One region of the Streptomyces sp. NPDC051963 genome, then DNA from elsewhere that is predicted to be linked to it. Evidence: predicted binding sites of a transcription regulator. Region 1 holds the regulator's gene; each other region holds the start of a gene.
The links. Region 1 encodes HrcA, which represses chaperone genes, less so after heat shock. Its sites were predicted from a motif close to TTNGCACTCNGNNNNNCNGAGTGCNAA; they were not measured.

Region 1 (5,104 bases):
GGTCTCCCGGACCTGCGCGATCAGCGACAGCAGGCCGATGCCACCGCCGTCCGTCTCCTGGACGTCCCGGTGGGTGCCCTGATGGCCGCCGGCCTCGACGCCCTGCACGACCACCCCGTCGGCACCGGCCCGCTGCACGGCGAGGGCCTCCTCGGCGGTGGTCGCGGTGACCAGGGTGAAGGTGCCGGCGCGGCGCAGGGAGTCCAGGACGTCCCGGCTGGGCACGCCGAAGTGGAAGGAGACCACCGGCACCGGGTTGTCGAGCAGGACGGCGAGCTTGACGTCGTAGCCGTCGTCGCGGCCACTCTCCGGGTCGCCGAGCTCCGTCTCGTACCAGGCGGCCTCGCCGGCCAGCTGGTGGGCGTAGACGTCGACGGCGGCCGGGTCCGCGTACTCCGGCTGCGGCATGAACAGGTTCACGCCGAAGGGGCGGCTCGTGATCCCGCGCAGCTGCTTGATCTCCTGGTACAGACCGTCGGCGGTCTTGTACCCGGCGGCCAGGAACCCGAGCCCGCCGGCCTCGGACACGGCGGCCGCGAGATGCGGGACGGAGACTCCGCCCGCCATGGGGGCCTGCACGATCGGATGAGGGAAGAGATCGGTCAGTGCGGAGGACATGACGGCATGTTGTCACGTCCTCCGAACAAGTCCGAATCCGGCCTTCCCCTCGGCATAGGCCAACGGCATCCCCGGACTAACGACCGTTGAAGGCATCCTTCAGCCGCGAGAACAAGCCCTGCTGCCCCGGCTGACTGTGCCTACCCGGGGGACGCTGCGTCCGATTGCCGCTACGCGGCGGGCCGGACCCCCGGCAGGCCTCCGGCCACCAACGTCAGCAAGTGGCCAGCCCCCTCCCCAAGCACCGTCAACGACCGTTGAAGGCATCCTTCAACCGCGAGAACAAGCCCTGCTGCCCCGGCTGGAACTGCCCCGTGGGCCGCTCCTCGCCGCGCAGCTTGGCGAGCTCGCGGAGGAGGCGTTCCTGCTCGGGGTCCAGCTTGGTCGGGGTGGTGACCTCGACGTGGACGATGAGGTCGCCGCGGCCGCCGCCCCGCAGATGCGTGACGCCCCGGCCGTGCAGCGGGATCGACTGGCCGGACTGGGTGCCGGGCCGGATGTCGACCTCCTCCATGCCGTCCAGGGTCTCCAGCGGGACCTTCGTGCCGAGGGACGCCGCCGTCATCGGGATGGTGACCGTGCAGTGCAGGTCGTCGCCGCGCCGCTGGAAGGTCGAGTGCGGCAGCTCGTGGATCTCGACGTACAGGTCACCGGCGGGACCGCCACCGGGGCCGACCTCGCCCTCGCCCGCGAGCTGGATACGGGTGCCGTTGTCGACGCCGGCCGGGATCTTGACCGTCAGGGTGCGACGGGAGCGGACCCGCCCGTCACCCGCGCACTCCGGGCACGGGGTCGGGACGACGGTGCCGAAGCCCTGGCACTGGGGGCAGGGGCGGGACGTCATGACCTGGCCCAGGAAGGACCGGGTGACCTGCGACACCTCACCGCGACCGCGGCACATGTCACACGTCTGGGCACTGGTCCCCGGCGCCGCGCCCTCGCCGTTGCAGGTCGAGCAGACGATCGCCGTGTCGACCTGGATGTCCTTCGTCGTACCGAAGGCCGCCTCGTCGAGCTCGATGTCCAGCCGGATCATCGCGTCCTGGCCGCGCCGCGTACGGGACCGCGGGCCCCGCTGGGACGCCGTACCGAAGAACGCGTCCATGATGTCCGAGAAGTTCCCGAAGCCGCCCGCGCCGAAGCCGCCCGCGCCACCGGCGCCGCCGGCCTGCGAGAGCGGGTCGCCGCCGAGGTCGTAGACCTGCTTCTTCTGCGGGTCCGACAGCACCTCGTAAGCGGCGTTGATCTCCTTGAACCGCTCCTGGGTCTTCGGATCGGGGTTGACGTCCGGGTGCAGCTCGCGTGCGAGCCGCCGGAAGGCCTTCTTGATCTCTTCCTGCGACGCGTCGCGGCGCACGCCGAGAACGGCGTAGTAGTCCGTGGCCACTTACGACTCCGCCAGGATCTGTCCGACGTACCGTGCCACTGCGCGTACCGCTCCCATCGTTCCCGGGTAATCCATGCGGGTCGGTCCGACCACGCCGAGCTTGGCGACTGCCTCGCCGCCCGAACCGTAGCCGACCGACACGACGGACGTGGAGTTGAGTCCCTCATAGGCGTTCTCATGACCGATGCGTACGGTCATGCCCGAATCCCCGGCCTCACCAAGCAACTTGAGGAGCACGACCTGCTCCTCCAGCGCCTCGAGCACCGGCCGGATCGTGAGGGGAAAGTCATGCCCGAAGCGGGTCAGATTGGCGGTGCCGCCGATCATCAGCCGCTCTTCGTTCTCCTCGACGAGGGTCTCCAGGAGGGTGGAGAGCACCGTCGAGACCGTACCGCGGTCCTCGACGTCGAAGCCCTCGGGCAGGTCCTCGACCAACAGCGGGACATCGGCGAACCGCCGTCCGGCGACCCGGCTGTTGAGCCGCGCGCGTAGATCGGCGAGAGATGCCTCCCCGAACGGCGCCGGACAGTCGACCATGCGCTGCTCGACCCGCCCGGTGTCCGTGATCAGCACGAGCATCACGCGCGCGGGGGCGAGCGAGAGCAGTTCCACGTGCCGCACGGTGGAGCGGGTGAGTGACGGGTACTGCACGATGGCGACCTGCCGCGTCAGCTGCGCCAGCAGCCGCACGGTCCGGGCCACCACGTCGTCGAGATCGACGGCGCCGTCGAGGAAGTTGTGGATGGCACGCCGCTCGGGCGCGCTCATCGGCTTGACGCCGGCCAGCTTGTCGACGAAGAGGCGGTAGCCCTTGTCCGTCGGAATCCGCCCGGCGCTGGTGTGCGGCTGGGCGATGAACCCCTCGTCCTCCAGGGCGGCCATGTCATTGCGCACGGTCGCCGGGGAGACACCGAGGTTGTGCCGCTCGGTGAGCGCCTTGGAGCCGACCGGCTCCTCCGTGCCGACATAGTCCTGGACGATCGCGCGCAGCACCTGAAGCCTGCGTTCACTCAGCACTGCGCACACCTCCAGAAGTCGTCCTCTCGGCGCCTCGCCTGGCACTCTTCACTTACGAGTGCCAGAGTTCCCCGGCCCAGTGTACGGCCGTGGGGTACGCCCCGGGCAAGGCCGGTCCTGCGACGTCGTGCTGCGACTCAGGGTCCCCGCTAGCGTCGCCCTATGAAGGTGACTTGGGAAGAGCTGGGGTGGGAGCCGCTGGCGGCCGGGGTGGGACGGTGTCGGCTGCCGGTGTGGGACTGCACGGTGGGGCTGGTCGTCGGGACGGGCGCGGCCCTGGTCATCGACGCGGGATCGAGCCTGGCGGAGGGCGCACGCGTGCGTGCCGGGGCCGAGGAGCTCGCCGGGCACCGTGTGACCCACCTCGCGCTCACGCATCCGCACTTCGACCATGTCTTCGGGGCGGCGGCGTTCGCGGGCGCGGAGCTGTACGCCGCCGTGGGCATCGACACCGTGTACACGCACGCCGGCCGCGAGGAGCTGCGCGCGGACGCCGTACGCCACGGTCTGGACGCCGGACCGGCGGACGAGGCCGTGGCGGCCCTCACGCCGCCCCGCCACCATGTCTCCGGCGAGTGGACCCTCGACCTGGGCAGCGGCCGTCAGGTCCTCCTCGCCAACGTCGGCCCCGGCCACACCGCGCACGACCTCGCCGTCCTCGTCCCCGGCGACCCCGAGGTGGTCTTCTGCGGCGACCTGGTCGAGGAGTCCGGCGAGCCGCAGGCGGGCCCGGACGCCGTACCGACGCACTGGCCCGCGGCCCTGGACCGGCTGCTGGATCTCGGCGGCGAGGACGCGCTGTACGTGCCCGGTCACGGAGCGGTGGTGGACGCGGCGTTCGTACGAGCGCAACGGAACGCCCTGGCGAGGGAATTCGGCGTGTCGTGACCGCGGCCCGCCGGCTTCTCCTATCGTCATCCGAATGCGCCAGTACTCTCGGGACCTGACCCCACCGTGGAAGAAGCCCAAGCCCGTCCCCGAGGTCCCCGCCGATCCCGGCCTGGTGGTCGAGGAGCCCGGCAGCGGTTTCTGCGGCGCGGTGATCCGCTGCGAGGCGGGCACGGTGACGCTGGAGGACCGCTTCGGCAAGCACCGGGTGTTTCCGCTGGAGCCGCGCGGGTTCCTGCTGGAGGGCCGAGTGGTGACGCTGGTGAAGCCCGCCGCCGGTCCGGTACGTCCCACCCGTACGGCCTCCGGCTCGGTCGCCGTCCCCGGCGCACGCGCGCGTGTCGCCCGCGCCGGGCGCATCTACGTCGAGGGCCGGCACGACGCGGAACTCGTCGAGAAGGTCTGGGGCGACGATCTGCGCATCGAGGGCGTCGTCGTGGAGTACCTGGAGGGCATCGACGACCTGCCCTCGATCGTGGCCGAGTTCGCACCGGGCCCGGACGCACGGCTGGGCGTGCTGGTGGACCACCTCGTGCCGGGCACGAAGGAGTGGCGCATCGCGGAGTCGGTGACGAGCGGGCACGCCCTGATCGTCGGCCACCCTTACATCGACATCTGGGAGGCCGTGAAGCCGTCCTCGCTGGGGATCGCGGGATGGCCGCGGATCCCGCACGGACAGGACTGGAAGACGGGGGTGTGCCGTGCGCTGGGTTGGCCGGAAAACACCGGTGCGGCCTGGCAGCGGATTCTGGGACGGGTGGGGTCCTATCGGGACCTTGAGCCGGAGTTGCTGGGGCGGGTGGAGGAGCTGATCGACTTCGTCACGGGGGGCGAGGGATAGCGCACGACGGGTGAAATACCGTTCACCCGCCGTGGTGATCAGTCCACCAAGTCCCTGACCACCGCGTCCGCCAGCAACCGCCCCCGAAGCGTCAACACCGCACGCCCCTCCGCGTACGGCCCTTCCTGAAGCAGCCCCTCCCGCAGAGCCCGCCGCGAGGCGGTCAGGCCGTCGGGGCGCAGCAGCGACAGGGGCGCCCCCTCCCGCAGCCTCAGCTCCAGCAGAATCCGCTCCACCCGCCGGTCCTCCTCGGACAGCACCTCACGTCCGGCCCCCGGCGACCGCCCCTCCGCCAGGGCTCCCGCGTAAGCGCCCGGATGCTTGACGTTCCACCACCGCACCCCGCCCACATG
Region 2 (5,104 bases), on a different contig from region 1:
CGTCGTCCTCAACACCGGTGACGGCCTCAAGACGCTGGACGCGGTGGCCGGCACGGGGCTTACGGCGACCATTCGACCCAACCTGGACTCGTTCCGGGATGCGGGTCTCGGCTGAGTCCGAACAATCGATTTCGTCTGCGGGCCGGTGGGGCTGGTCGCGCAGTTCCCCGCGCCCCTGAAGGGGCGCTGTACTGACCGGAGGTCACATCGTGAGCGTTAACGTCCGCATCCCTACCATCCTGCGCACCTACACCGGCGGTGCGGCCGAGGTCTCCGCTGAGGGGGCGACCCTCGGTGATGTCATCTCCGACCTGGAGAAGAACCACACCGGCATCGCGGCCCGCATCCTCGACGACCAGGGCAAGCTGCGCCGCTTCGTCAACGTGTACGTCAATGACGACGACGTCCGTTTCGAGCAGGGGCTTCAGACGGCGACGCCGGACGGGGTGGGTGTCTCGATCATTCCGGCGGTCGCGGGCGGCTGACTCACGCATTGTTCATCGAATGGCCCCCTCCGTGAGAGAAGCGGAGGGGGCCATTCTCTATGGTTGAGCACGGTACAGTTGGGGAACTGCCCGCGCCTTTCATGCCGGGCGCATATGAGTTCCGCCCGCACGGCCGACAAGAAGTAGCCAAAGTACGCGGGCCTTTTGCGTCATTCGCTCCTTTTATAGGGTCCGACTTGCCCTGAATTCACACAAATTCTCCCCATTTTGCCGACCGGTCGTGCCCAGAATTCTCGTCCGATTGACCTGTTGCAGACGGCAGTTGGACAGATACATTCAGCCGCGGTCGACGCGTTCCGGCGCACGCCCCCAACCGTGGGGGGTGAGGTCTGACCCGGGTCCGCGAAGTGCGGATCTGTGCAAGGGCCAGTAATAGGGGAGTTAGGCATGGCTCAGGGCACCGTCAAGTGGTTCAACGCGGAGAAGGGGTACGGCTTCATCGCGGTCGACGGTGGTGCGGATGTATTCGTCCACTACAGCGCGATTCAGATGGACGGCTACCGCACCCTGGAAGAGGGTCAGCGAGTCGATTTCGAGATCTCGCAGGGCCAGAAGGGGCCGCAGGCGGACATGGTCCGGCTGGCGACCAGCTGAAGCACGCGCCGACTGACTGCAGCGACGTTCTTCTTCGGAGGGCTCGTTTCCCATGGGGAGTCATGGGTTGCGAGCCCTCCGGCATGTCCGGACCCCTTGGCCCGCCTGAGGATCATCGAAGGCCGCTTGCACTCGGCATGGGCGAGTGCTAATCATTGGCGTTAGCACTCTGAAGGTGAGAGTGACAACGAGGACCGGGTCGGTGAGGCCCGCAGGCCGGGTGGGGCAAGGAACCACAGGCAGGCGAGCCGTCCGTCGCGGGCGCCAGCGCGGTCCGGAGCAATCCACCCCAGTCCGGGAGGACCACTTCACATGGCCAAGATCATCGCGTTCGACGAGGAGGCACGGCGCGGCCTCGAGCGCGGCATGAACCAGCTCGCGGACGCCGTGAAGGTGACGCTCGGCCCCAAGGGCCGCAACGTCGTCCTCGAGAAGAAGTGGGGCGCCCCCACGATCACCAACGATGGTGTCTCCATCGCCAAGGAGATCGAGCTCGAGGACCCGTACGAGAAGATCGGCGCCGAGCTGGTCAAGGAAGTCGCCAAGAAGACGGACGACGTCGCCGGCGACGGTACGACCACGGCGACCGTGCTCGCCCAGGCCCTGGTCAAGGAGGGCCTGCGCAACGTAGCCGCCGGCGCCAACCCGATGGCCCTCAAGCGCGGTATCGAGAAGGCCGTCGAGGCCGTCTCCGGTGCCCTGCTGGAGCAGGCCAAGGACGTGGAGACCAAGGAGCAGATCGCTTCGACGGCCTCCATCTCCGCCGCCGACACCCAGATCGGCGAGCTCATCGCCGAGGCGATGGACAAGGTCGGCAAGGAAGGCGTCATCACCGTCGAGGAGTCCCAGACCTTCGGTCTGGAGCTTGAGCTCACCGAGGGTATGCGCTTCGACAAGGGCTACATCTCGGCGTACTTCGCCACCGACATGGAGCGTATGGAGGCCGTCCTCGACGACCCGTACATCCTGATCGCCAACTCCAAGATCTCCTCGGTCAAGGACCTGCTCCCGCTCCTGGAGAAGGTCATGCAGTCGGGCAAGCCGCTGCTGATCATCGCCGAGGACGTCGAGGGCGAGGCCCTGTCGACCCTGGTCGTCAACAAGATCCGTGGCACCTTCAAGTCCGTCGCCGTCAAGGCCCCGGGCTTCGGTGACCGCCGCAAGGCCATGCTCGGCGACATCGCCATCCTCACGGGCGGCGAGGTCATCTCCGAGGAGGTCGGCCTCAAGCTGGAGAACGCGACCCTGGACCTCCTGGGCCGCGCCCGCAAGGTCGTCATCACCAAGGACGAGACCACCATCGTCGACGGCTCCGGCTCCGCCGACCAGGTCGCCGGCCGGGTCAACCAGATCCGCGCCGAGATCGAGAACAGCGACTCGGACTACGACCGCGAGAAACTCCAGGAGCGCCTCGCCAAGCTCGCCGGCGGCGTCGCCGTCATCAAGGCGGGCGCGGCCACCGAGGTCGAGCTCAAGGAGCGCAAGCACCGCATCGAGGACGCCGTTCGCAACGCGAAGGCGGCCGTCGAGGAGGGCATCGTCGCCGGTGGTGGCGTGGCCCTGCTCCAGGCCTCCCAGGTGTTCGAGAAGCTGGAGCTCGAGGGTGACGAGGCGACCGGCGCCAACGCCGTGAAGCTCGCCCTGGAGGCCCCGCTGAAGCAGATCGCCGTCAACGGCGGTCTCGAGGGCGGCGTCGTCGTCGAGAAGGTGCGCAACCTGGCCGTCGGCCACGGTCTGAACGCCGCGACCGGCGAATACGTCGACATGATCGCCGAGGGCATCATCGACCCGGCGAAGGTCACGCGCTCTGCCCTGCAGAACGCCGCGTCCATCGCCGCGCTGTTCCTCACCACCGAGGCCGTCATCGCCGACAAGCCGGAGAAGAACGCCGCTCCGGCCGGCGGCGGCATGCCGGGCGGTGACATGGACTTCTGATCCTTCCGAGGATCGGATCCGTCCTTTCGTACCGAGGGCGGCACCACCTGCTCCAGCAGGGGGTGCCGCCCTCGGGCATGTCCGGGGCCGGGATCACGCGGCAGGGCTCGCAGGCTCGGAAATAGCCCTTGATTAAGTCAAGCAACTGACTTAAGGTTGCCTAGGTCAAGCTTACAAGCGTTCCTACGGAGGCCCAGTCATGTCCGACGCCCTTGCCCGTCCCGCCGAGGCGGCAGGATCCGCCCCGCCGAGGTCGAACGCCGTGGTGGCGGTGCTGGCCTTCGCCGGAATCGTCGTCGCGTTGATGCAGACCCTGGTCATCCCGATCGTCCCGGAGCTGCCGAAGCTCCTGGACGCCCCCGCGTCGGACACCGCCTGGGCCGTCACCGCGACCCTGCTCGCCGCCGCGGTGGCGACGCCGGTCGTCGGCCGGCTCGGTGACATGTTCGGCAAGCGGCGCATGCTGCTGATCAGCCTCGTGATGCTGATCGTGGGCTCGGTGGTCTGTGCGCTCAGCGACTCCCTGATCCTGATGATCCTCGGCCGTGTCCTTCAGGGCCTCGCGTCCGGTGTGATCCCGCTGGGCATCAGCATCATGCGGGACGAACTCCCGGCCGAGCGGCTCGGCTCCGCCACCGCCATGATGAGCGCCTCCCTCGGTGTCGGCGGCGCCCTCGGTCTGCCCACCGCCGCGCTCATCGCCGACAACTTCGACTGGCACGTCCTGTTCTGGGCCTCGGCCGCGATGGGCGTCGTCGCTCTCGCCCTGGTGCCGGCCTTCGTACCGGAGTCGAAGGTGCGCACCGGAGGCCGCTTCGACCTGGTCGGAGGCATCGGCATGGCGGTGGGCCTGGTGTGTCTGCTGCTGGGCATCTCCAAGGGTGCGGACTGGGGCTGGGCGAGCGGCACCACGATCGGTCTGTTCGTGGCGTCCGTCGTCGTCCTGCTGGCCTGGGGCTGGTGGGAGCTGCGCACCGAGCAGCCGCTGGTCGACCTGCGCACCACCGCCCGCCGTCAGGTCCTCGTCACCAACCTCGCCTCGATCGCCGTCGGTTTCGCGATGTTCGCGATGTCCCTGGTCCTGCCGCAGCTGCTCCAGCTGCCCGCGGCGACCGGGTACGGCATGGGCAAGTCGATGCTCGTCGCGGGTCTGGTCATGGCGCCGTCCGGCCTGGTCATGATGGCGACGGCCCCCGTCTCCGCCGCGGTCTCCCGGGCCCGTGGCCCCAAGGTCACGCTGATGATCGGCGCCCTGATCGTGGCCGCCGGCTATCTCCTCAACATCGTGCTGATGTCCGAGGTCTGGCACTTCGTCCTGGTGTCCTGTGTCATCGGCGCCGGTATCGGCTTCACCTACGGCTCGATGCCCGCGCTCATCATGGGCGCCGTGCCCGCGTCGGAGACGGCCGCCGCGAACAGCCTCAACACCCTGATGCGGTCCATCGGCACGTCGTCGGCGAGCGCCATCGCCGGTGTGATCCTGGCCCAGATGACCACGGACTTCGGCGGCTACGCCCTTCCGTCGCAGAACGGCTTCAAGGTCGTCCTCGCCGTCGGCGCCGGGGCGGCGCTGCTGGCCTTCGCGGTCGCGTCGCTGATTCCGCGTCAGCGGCCGGCGCAGGTGGGGGCGCCGCATGCGGCCTCGGAGCCGGCGGGGGCGGCGGCGAAGTCGTAGTCACGGTCGTCGTAGGGGAGTGCTGGGCGTCGTCGGGCGGTCGTTCTCGCGGAAGCGGGGGTGGCCGCCCTGCTCGGTATGCGCGACGGGCTCAGCGTCGGTTTTCGTTCCGGTGGTCCTCGACTCCCAGGTTGCCCAGGGGTTCGACGTCGACGTGGACGGGTGTGCCCCAGACCCGGAGGACCTCGTAGTCGGTGAACTCGTGGACGAGGCGGTAGGCCATCGCCGGGCGGGGGCCGCGTCGTTGGGCGGTGAGATACAGCTCGGCCTCGTGCCGGTCGCGGCGCGGGGTGCCGCACAGCTGCCATGCCTGGCCGTTCCACATCTCCGGCAGCCAGCGCTGCTGCGGCTGCGGCCGGTCGTCGCGGACGCCGTACCGGGAGGGGGCCGGGCC
Region 3 (5,104 bases), on a different contig from region 1:
GCCGTGTCGACCTCCGTGACGTCCGTCTCGCGCACCTCGATGAGGTCGGCGAGGCCGAGGGCGGCCGCGTTGGCGCGGGCCACCTCGCAGGTCAGCGGATCACGGTCGACGGCCAGCACCCGGATCCCGGCGCGGGCGAACGCGATCGCGTCACCGCCGATACCGCAGCACAGGTCCGCGACCGACCGGATCCCCATCGCCCCGAAGCGCTCGGCCCGATACGTCGCCACGCTCGCCCGGGTCGACTGCTCGACCCCGTTCGGCGTGAAGAACATCCGCCCGGCGTCCTCGGCCCCGAACTTCGCCACCGCCCGCTGCCGCAGCCGCGCCTGTCCGAGCGCCGCCGACACCAGCTCGGCCGGGTGCTCACGGCGCAGCCGGGTGGCGACGGCGAGCTCCTGCGCGGGGTCGGTGCCGCGCACCTCGTCGAGGAGGGCGCGGCCTTCGGGGGTGAGGAGAGGGGCGAGGTCGTTCACCGGTTCATTGTGGGCCAGTCGGTGGATGGTGCACGCGTCGCGGCGGTGTCGGCCCGGGTTCGGGGCGGGTGGCTGGGAGGATCCGACCCCATGCGAGTAGTCGTACAAAATGACAAATGTGGGGCGTATCGGAAGCGGCGGATCCGTGCCGGAATCGCCGTGCTCGCCGCCACGGCCATCGCCTCGGGCTGCGCGGACGACGCCTCCACGGCACCGCCCGCCGCCGGCCAGCAGCCACGCGAGGCACCCGGCGCCAAGGCCCATGACCAGCGCGCCAAGCGCGCCGCACTGCAGGCCGCCCGCGTCGCCGCCGCGAAACGCTGGGGCCTGTCCAAGGTCCCCCTGACGGCCCCACCGCCGCCGGTCACGAAACCGAAGATCGAGACCCGCGAGGGCTTCGAGGTGGACGGCCATGAGGACCTCCCCCCGATCTTCACCACGATCCCGACCAAGCAGCGGGTCGTCTTCCTCACCATCGACGACGGAGCCGAGAAGGACCCGGCGTTCCTGCGCATGATGCGCGAGCTGCGGATCCCGTACACCGCGTTCCTCAGCGACTACCTGGTGAAGGAGGACTACACCTACTTCAAGCGCATGCAGCGGGAGGGCGTGGCCCTGAACAACCACACCCTCCACCACCCCTACCTCCCGGGCCTGTCGTACTACCGCCAGAAGCGCGAGATCTGCGGCATGCAGAACGTGATCGAGAAGCACTACGGCAAACGCCCGGTCCTCTTCCGCCCGCCCTACGGCAACTACAACGCGGACACCCTGTACGCCGCGCGGGCCTGCGGCATCAAGTACGCGCCGCTCTGGAACGAGGAGGTCTTCGCCGACCACTGGGAGTACCGCGAGTGGGACCGGGACCTGCATCCCGGCGACATCGTGCTCAGCCACTTCCGCGGCAAGGAGGACTGGAAGGGCACGATGCCCGACATGGTCCGACGGTTCCTGGAGAAGGTCACGGCGAAGGGGTACGCGGTGGCACGGCTGGAGGACTACCTGTGAGGCTGCGGGCGGCCGGGGCGCTCGCGCTGACCGCCGCGCTGCTCACCGGCTGCGCCCAGTCCGTCGACCCCATCGAACGCCTCGGCATGAAGGCGGCCGGCCGGGTGAGCCTGCACGGCCCCGGGGCGGACCGGAGTCCGGCGCCCGTGGTGGACCGGGTCCGGACCAGGGACAAGGTCGTCTTCCTGACCTACGACGACGGCGCGGAGAAGGACCCCCACCTCGTCGACCTGGTCCGCGAACGGCGCCTCCCCGTCAGCATGTTCCTCACGGACAGCGTCGTTGGCCCGGGCTACGGCCACTTCGCGCGCCTCCAGTCGGTCGGCGCGAGCATCCAGAACCACACCCTCGACCACGCCGCCCTGCCCGGCCTGCCCTACGCCGGCCAGCGCGCCGAGATCTGCGGCCAGCAGGACAAACTCAAGTCCCGCTTCGGCATCCGCCCCCGCCTCTTCCGCCCGCCCCACGGCCGCTACGACACGACGACCCTGCGCGCAGCCGCCGACTGCGGCCTCTCCTCCGTGGTCCTCTGGACCTCCACCGACACCGACGCCGCCCCCCTGCACCCCGGCGACATCATCCTGATCGCCCCCGACGACCCCACCGGCCCACCCCTGTGGGAGCGAACGGAGGAACTGCTGCACAGGGTGGCGGAGGCGGGGCTGTCGGTGGGGCGCTTGGAGGATTACCTGTAGCGGGACCACCCTGTTCAGGGGCGGCCGCTTCTCGATGCCGGTCCAGGCATCCCAGCCCGTCCGGCGTTTGAGGACGAGGCCGTTCAGGCCGAAGCGGGGGTCTGGGGGCGCAGCCCCCAGGAGGCGCAAACGCCGGGTTCCAGGCAGCGGACGTACACAGGAAACCCGCCGACGCGCCGCAGGCATTGGCACTCCGCTTGACCGAGTGCTAATCCCGGTCATAGTCTCGGCTCTGGCACTCCCCACTGGAGAGTGCCAACACGCGACGGGCAGGTCCGGCACCCGCGACGACGGATCCACCTGGTCGCCACCTCAGACAGTTAACCCCGTGAGATCTCCGAAGGGGGAGGTCGGATCGTGACGACCGCCAGCTCCAAGGTTGCCATCAAGCCGCTCGAGGACCGCATTGTGGTCCAGCCGCTCGACGCCGAGCAGACCACGGCCTCTGGCCTGGTCATCCCGGACACCGCGAAGGAGAAGCCCCAGGAGGGCGTCGTCCTTGCGGTGGGCCCGGGCCGTTTCGAGGACGGTAACCGTCTTCCGCTCGACGTCGCCGTCGGCGACATCGTGCTGTACAGCAAGTACGGCGGCACCGAAGTGAAGTACAACGGCGAGGAGTACCTCGTCCTCTCGGCTCGCGACGTGCTCGCGATCATCGAGAAGTAATCCACTTCGAAGCAAATTGCTTTGAGCTGCGCCCCTGGCCCCCCGCGACGTAATGAGCCGGGTGCCAGGGGCGCGGCTAATTTCACCTAGATTCCCGAGAGGGCTCACGCTCCCATGGCGAAGATCCTGAAGTTCGACGAGGACGCCCGTCGCGCCCTCGAGCGCGGCGTCAACAAGCTTGCCGACACGGTCAAGGTGACGATCGGCCCCAAGGGCCGCAACGTCGTCATCGACAAGAAGTTCGGCGCCCCTACGATCACCAACGACGGTGTCACGATCGCCCGCGAGGTCGAGATCGAGGACCCGTACGAGAACCTCGGTGCCCAGCTGGTGAAGGAGGTGGCGACCAAGACCAACGACATCGCTGGTGACGGCACCACCACCGCCACCGTGCTCGCCCAGGCGCTGGTCCGCGAGGGCCTGAAGAACGTCGCCGCCGGCGCCTCCCCGGCCGCCCTGAAGAAGGGCATCGACGCCGCTGTCGCCGCGGTCTCCGAGGAGCTGCTCGCGACCGCCCGTCCGATCGAGGAGAAGTCCGACATCGCCGCGGTCGCCGCGCTGTCCGCCCAGGACCAGCAGGTCGGCGAGCTGATCGCCGAGGCGATGGACAAGGTCGGCAAGGACGGCGTCATCACCGTCGAGGAGTCCAACACCTTCGGTCTGGAGCTGGACTTCACCGAGGGCATGGCCTTCGACAAGGGCTACCTGTCGCCGTACATGGTGTCCGACCAGGAGCGTATGGAGGCCGTCCTCGACGACCCGTACATCCTGATCAACCAGGGCAAGGTCTCCTCCATCCAGGACCTGTTGCCGCTGCTGGAGAAGGTCATCCAGTCCAACTCCTCCAAGCCGCTGCTGATCATCGCCGAGGACGTGGAGGGCGAGGCCCTCTCCACCCTCGTCGTGAACAAGATCCGCGGCACCTTCAACGCGGTGGCCGTCAAGGCCCCCGGCTTCGGCGACCGCCGCAAGGCGATGCTGGAGGACATGGCGGTCCTCACCGGCGCCACGGTCATCTCCGAGGAGGTCGGCCTCAAGCTCGACCAGGCCGGTCTGGACGTCCTCGGCTCCGCCCGCCGCGTCACCGTCACCAAGGACGACACCACGATCGTCGACGGTGCCGGTGAGAAGGGCGGCGTCGCCGGACGCGTCGCGCAGATCAAGGCCGAGATCGAGGCCACGGACTCCGACTGGGACCGCGAGAAGCTCCAGGAGCGCCTCGCGAAGCTGGCCGGCGGCGTGTGCGTGATCAAGGTCGGCGCCGCCACCGAGGTGGAGCTGAAGGAGAAGAAGCACCGTCTGGAGGACGCCATCTCCGCGACCCGCGCCGCGGTCGAGGAGGGCATCGTCTCCGGTGGTGGCTCCGCGCTGGTCCACGCCGCCAAGGTCCTCGAGGGCAACCTCGACAAGACCGGCGACGAGGCCACCGGTGTCGCGGTCGTCCGCCGCGCGGTCGTCGAGCCGCTGCGCTGGATCGCCGAGAACGCGGGCCTTGAGGGCTACGTCATCACCGCCAAGGTCGCGGAGCTCGACAAGGGCCAGGGCTTCAACGCCGCCACCGGCGAGTACGGCGACCTGGTCAAGGCCGGCGTCATCGACCCGGTCAAGGTCACCCGCTCCGCCCTGGAGAACGCCGCCTCCATCGCCTCCCTCCTCCTCACGACCGAGACCCTGGTCGTCGAGAAGAAGGAAGAGGAGGAGCCGGCCGCCGCGGGCCACGGCCACGGCCACTCCCACTGACGTACGTCAGCACCGAGGCCCGGCACCCCATGGGTGCCGGGCCTTCGCGTTGCCCTACTGCTCCAGTGTGTCCAGCGCGCCCAACTGCTCCATCAGCCCCAGCCGGTCGTACTGCCACCAGCCCTCGGCGATCTTCCCGTCCCCCGTGCACCGGTGGATGGTCGTCCCGGTCATGGACATCCGCTTGCCGGTGGCCGCGATCCCGAGGAAGTCGCCCTTGTGCAGGCCGTTCCACGTCCACCGGGTGCACACCCGGTCGTCCTGGGCCACCTGGTCCTCGACGGTGAACGAGAAGTCGAAGCCACCCCGCCACATCTCCACCTCACGCCGGATCGCGTCGAGCCCGATGACGTCCTGCGGGTTGCTCGGATCGTGGTCGTGGTAGTCCTCGATGAGCACGTCGTTGAACGTGGGCGCATCGGCCTTCCCCGCCACCATGTCGAAGAAGCGCCGCGCGGTGGTCGCGTACAACTGCTCGTCGCGCACCACGTCCAGATCCGTGAACGTCGGCATCTCGTC

Region 2: a site for HrcA is predicted at 1,226-1,252, ahead of groL (chaperonin GroEL). Genes of this name have one in related genera too.
Region 3: a site for HrcA is predicted at 2,365-2,391, ahead of groES (co-chaperone GroES). Genes of this name have one in related genera too.

What each region holds. Positions count from the first base shown of each region.
Region 1 is NZ_JBIUCC010000002.1:254,531-259,634, reverse strand. It holds gene ACIHFB_RS07650 (nitronate monooxygenase) at 1-618, opposite strand, end outside; gene dnaJ (molecular chaperone DnaJ) at 866-2,005, opposite strand; gene hrcA (heat-inducible transcriptional repressor HrcA) at 2,006-3,022, opposite strand; gene ACIHFB_RS07635 (MBL fold metallo-hydrolase) at 3,185-3,910, shown strand; gene ACIHFB_RS07630 (DUF3097 domain-containing protein) at 3,945-4,751, shown strand; gene hemW (radical SAM family heme chaperone HemW) at 4,790-5,104, opposite strand, start outside.
Region 2 is NZ_JBIUCC010000008.1:149,775-154,878, forward strand. It holds gene thrC (threonine synthase) at 1-115, shown strand, start outside; gene ACIHFB_RS32085 (MoaD/ThiS family protein) at 210-485, shown strand; gene ACIHFB_RS32090 (cold-shock protein) at 894-1,100, shown strand; gene groL (chaperonin GroEL) at 1,413-3,035, shown strand; gene ACIHFB_RS32100 (MFS transporter) at 3,235-4,710, shown strand; gene ACIHFB_RS32105 (hypothetical protein) at 4,802-5,104, opposite strand, start outside.
Region 3 is NZ_JBIUCC010000009.1:236,830-241,933, reverse strand. It holds gene ACIHFB_RS35445 (methyltransferase domain-containing protein) at 1-476, opposite strand, end outside; gene ACIHFB_RS35440 (polysaccharide deacetylase family protein) at 567-1,484, shown strand; gene ACIHFB_RS35435 (polysaccharide deacetylase family protein) at 1,481-2,179, shown strand; gene groES (co-chaperone GroES) at 2,537-2,845, shown strand; gene groL (chaperonin GroEL) at 2,960-4,585, shown strand; gene ACIHFB_RS35420 (ester cyclase) at 4,640-5,104, opposite strand, start outside.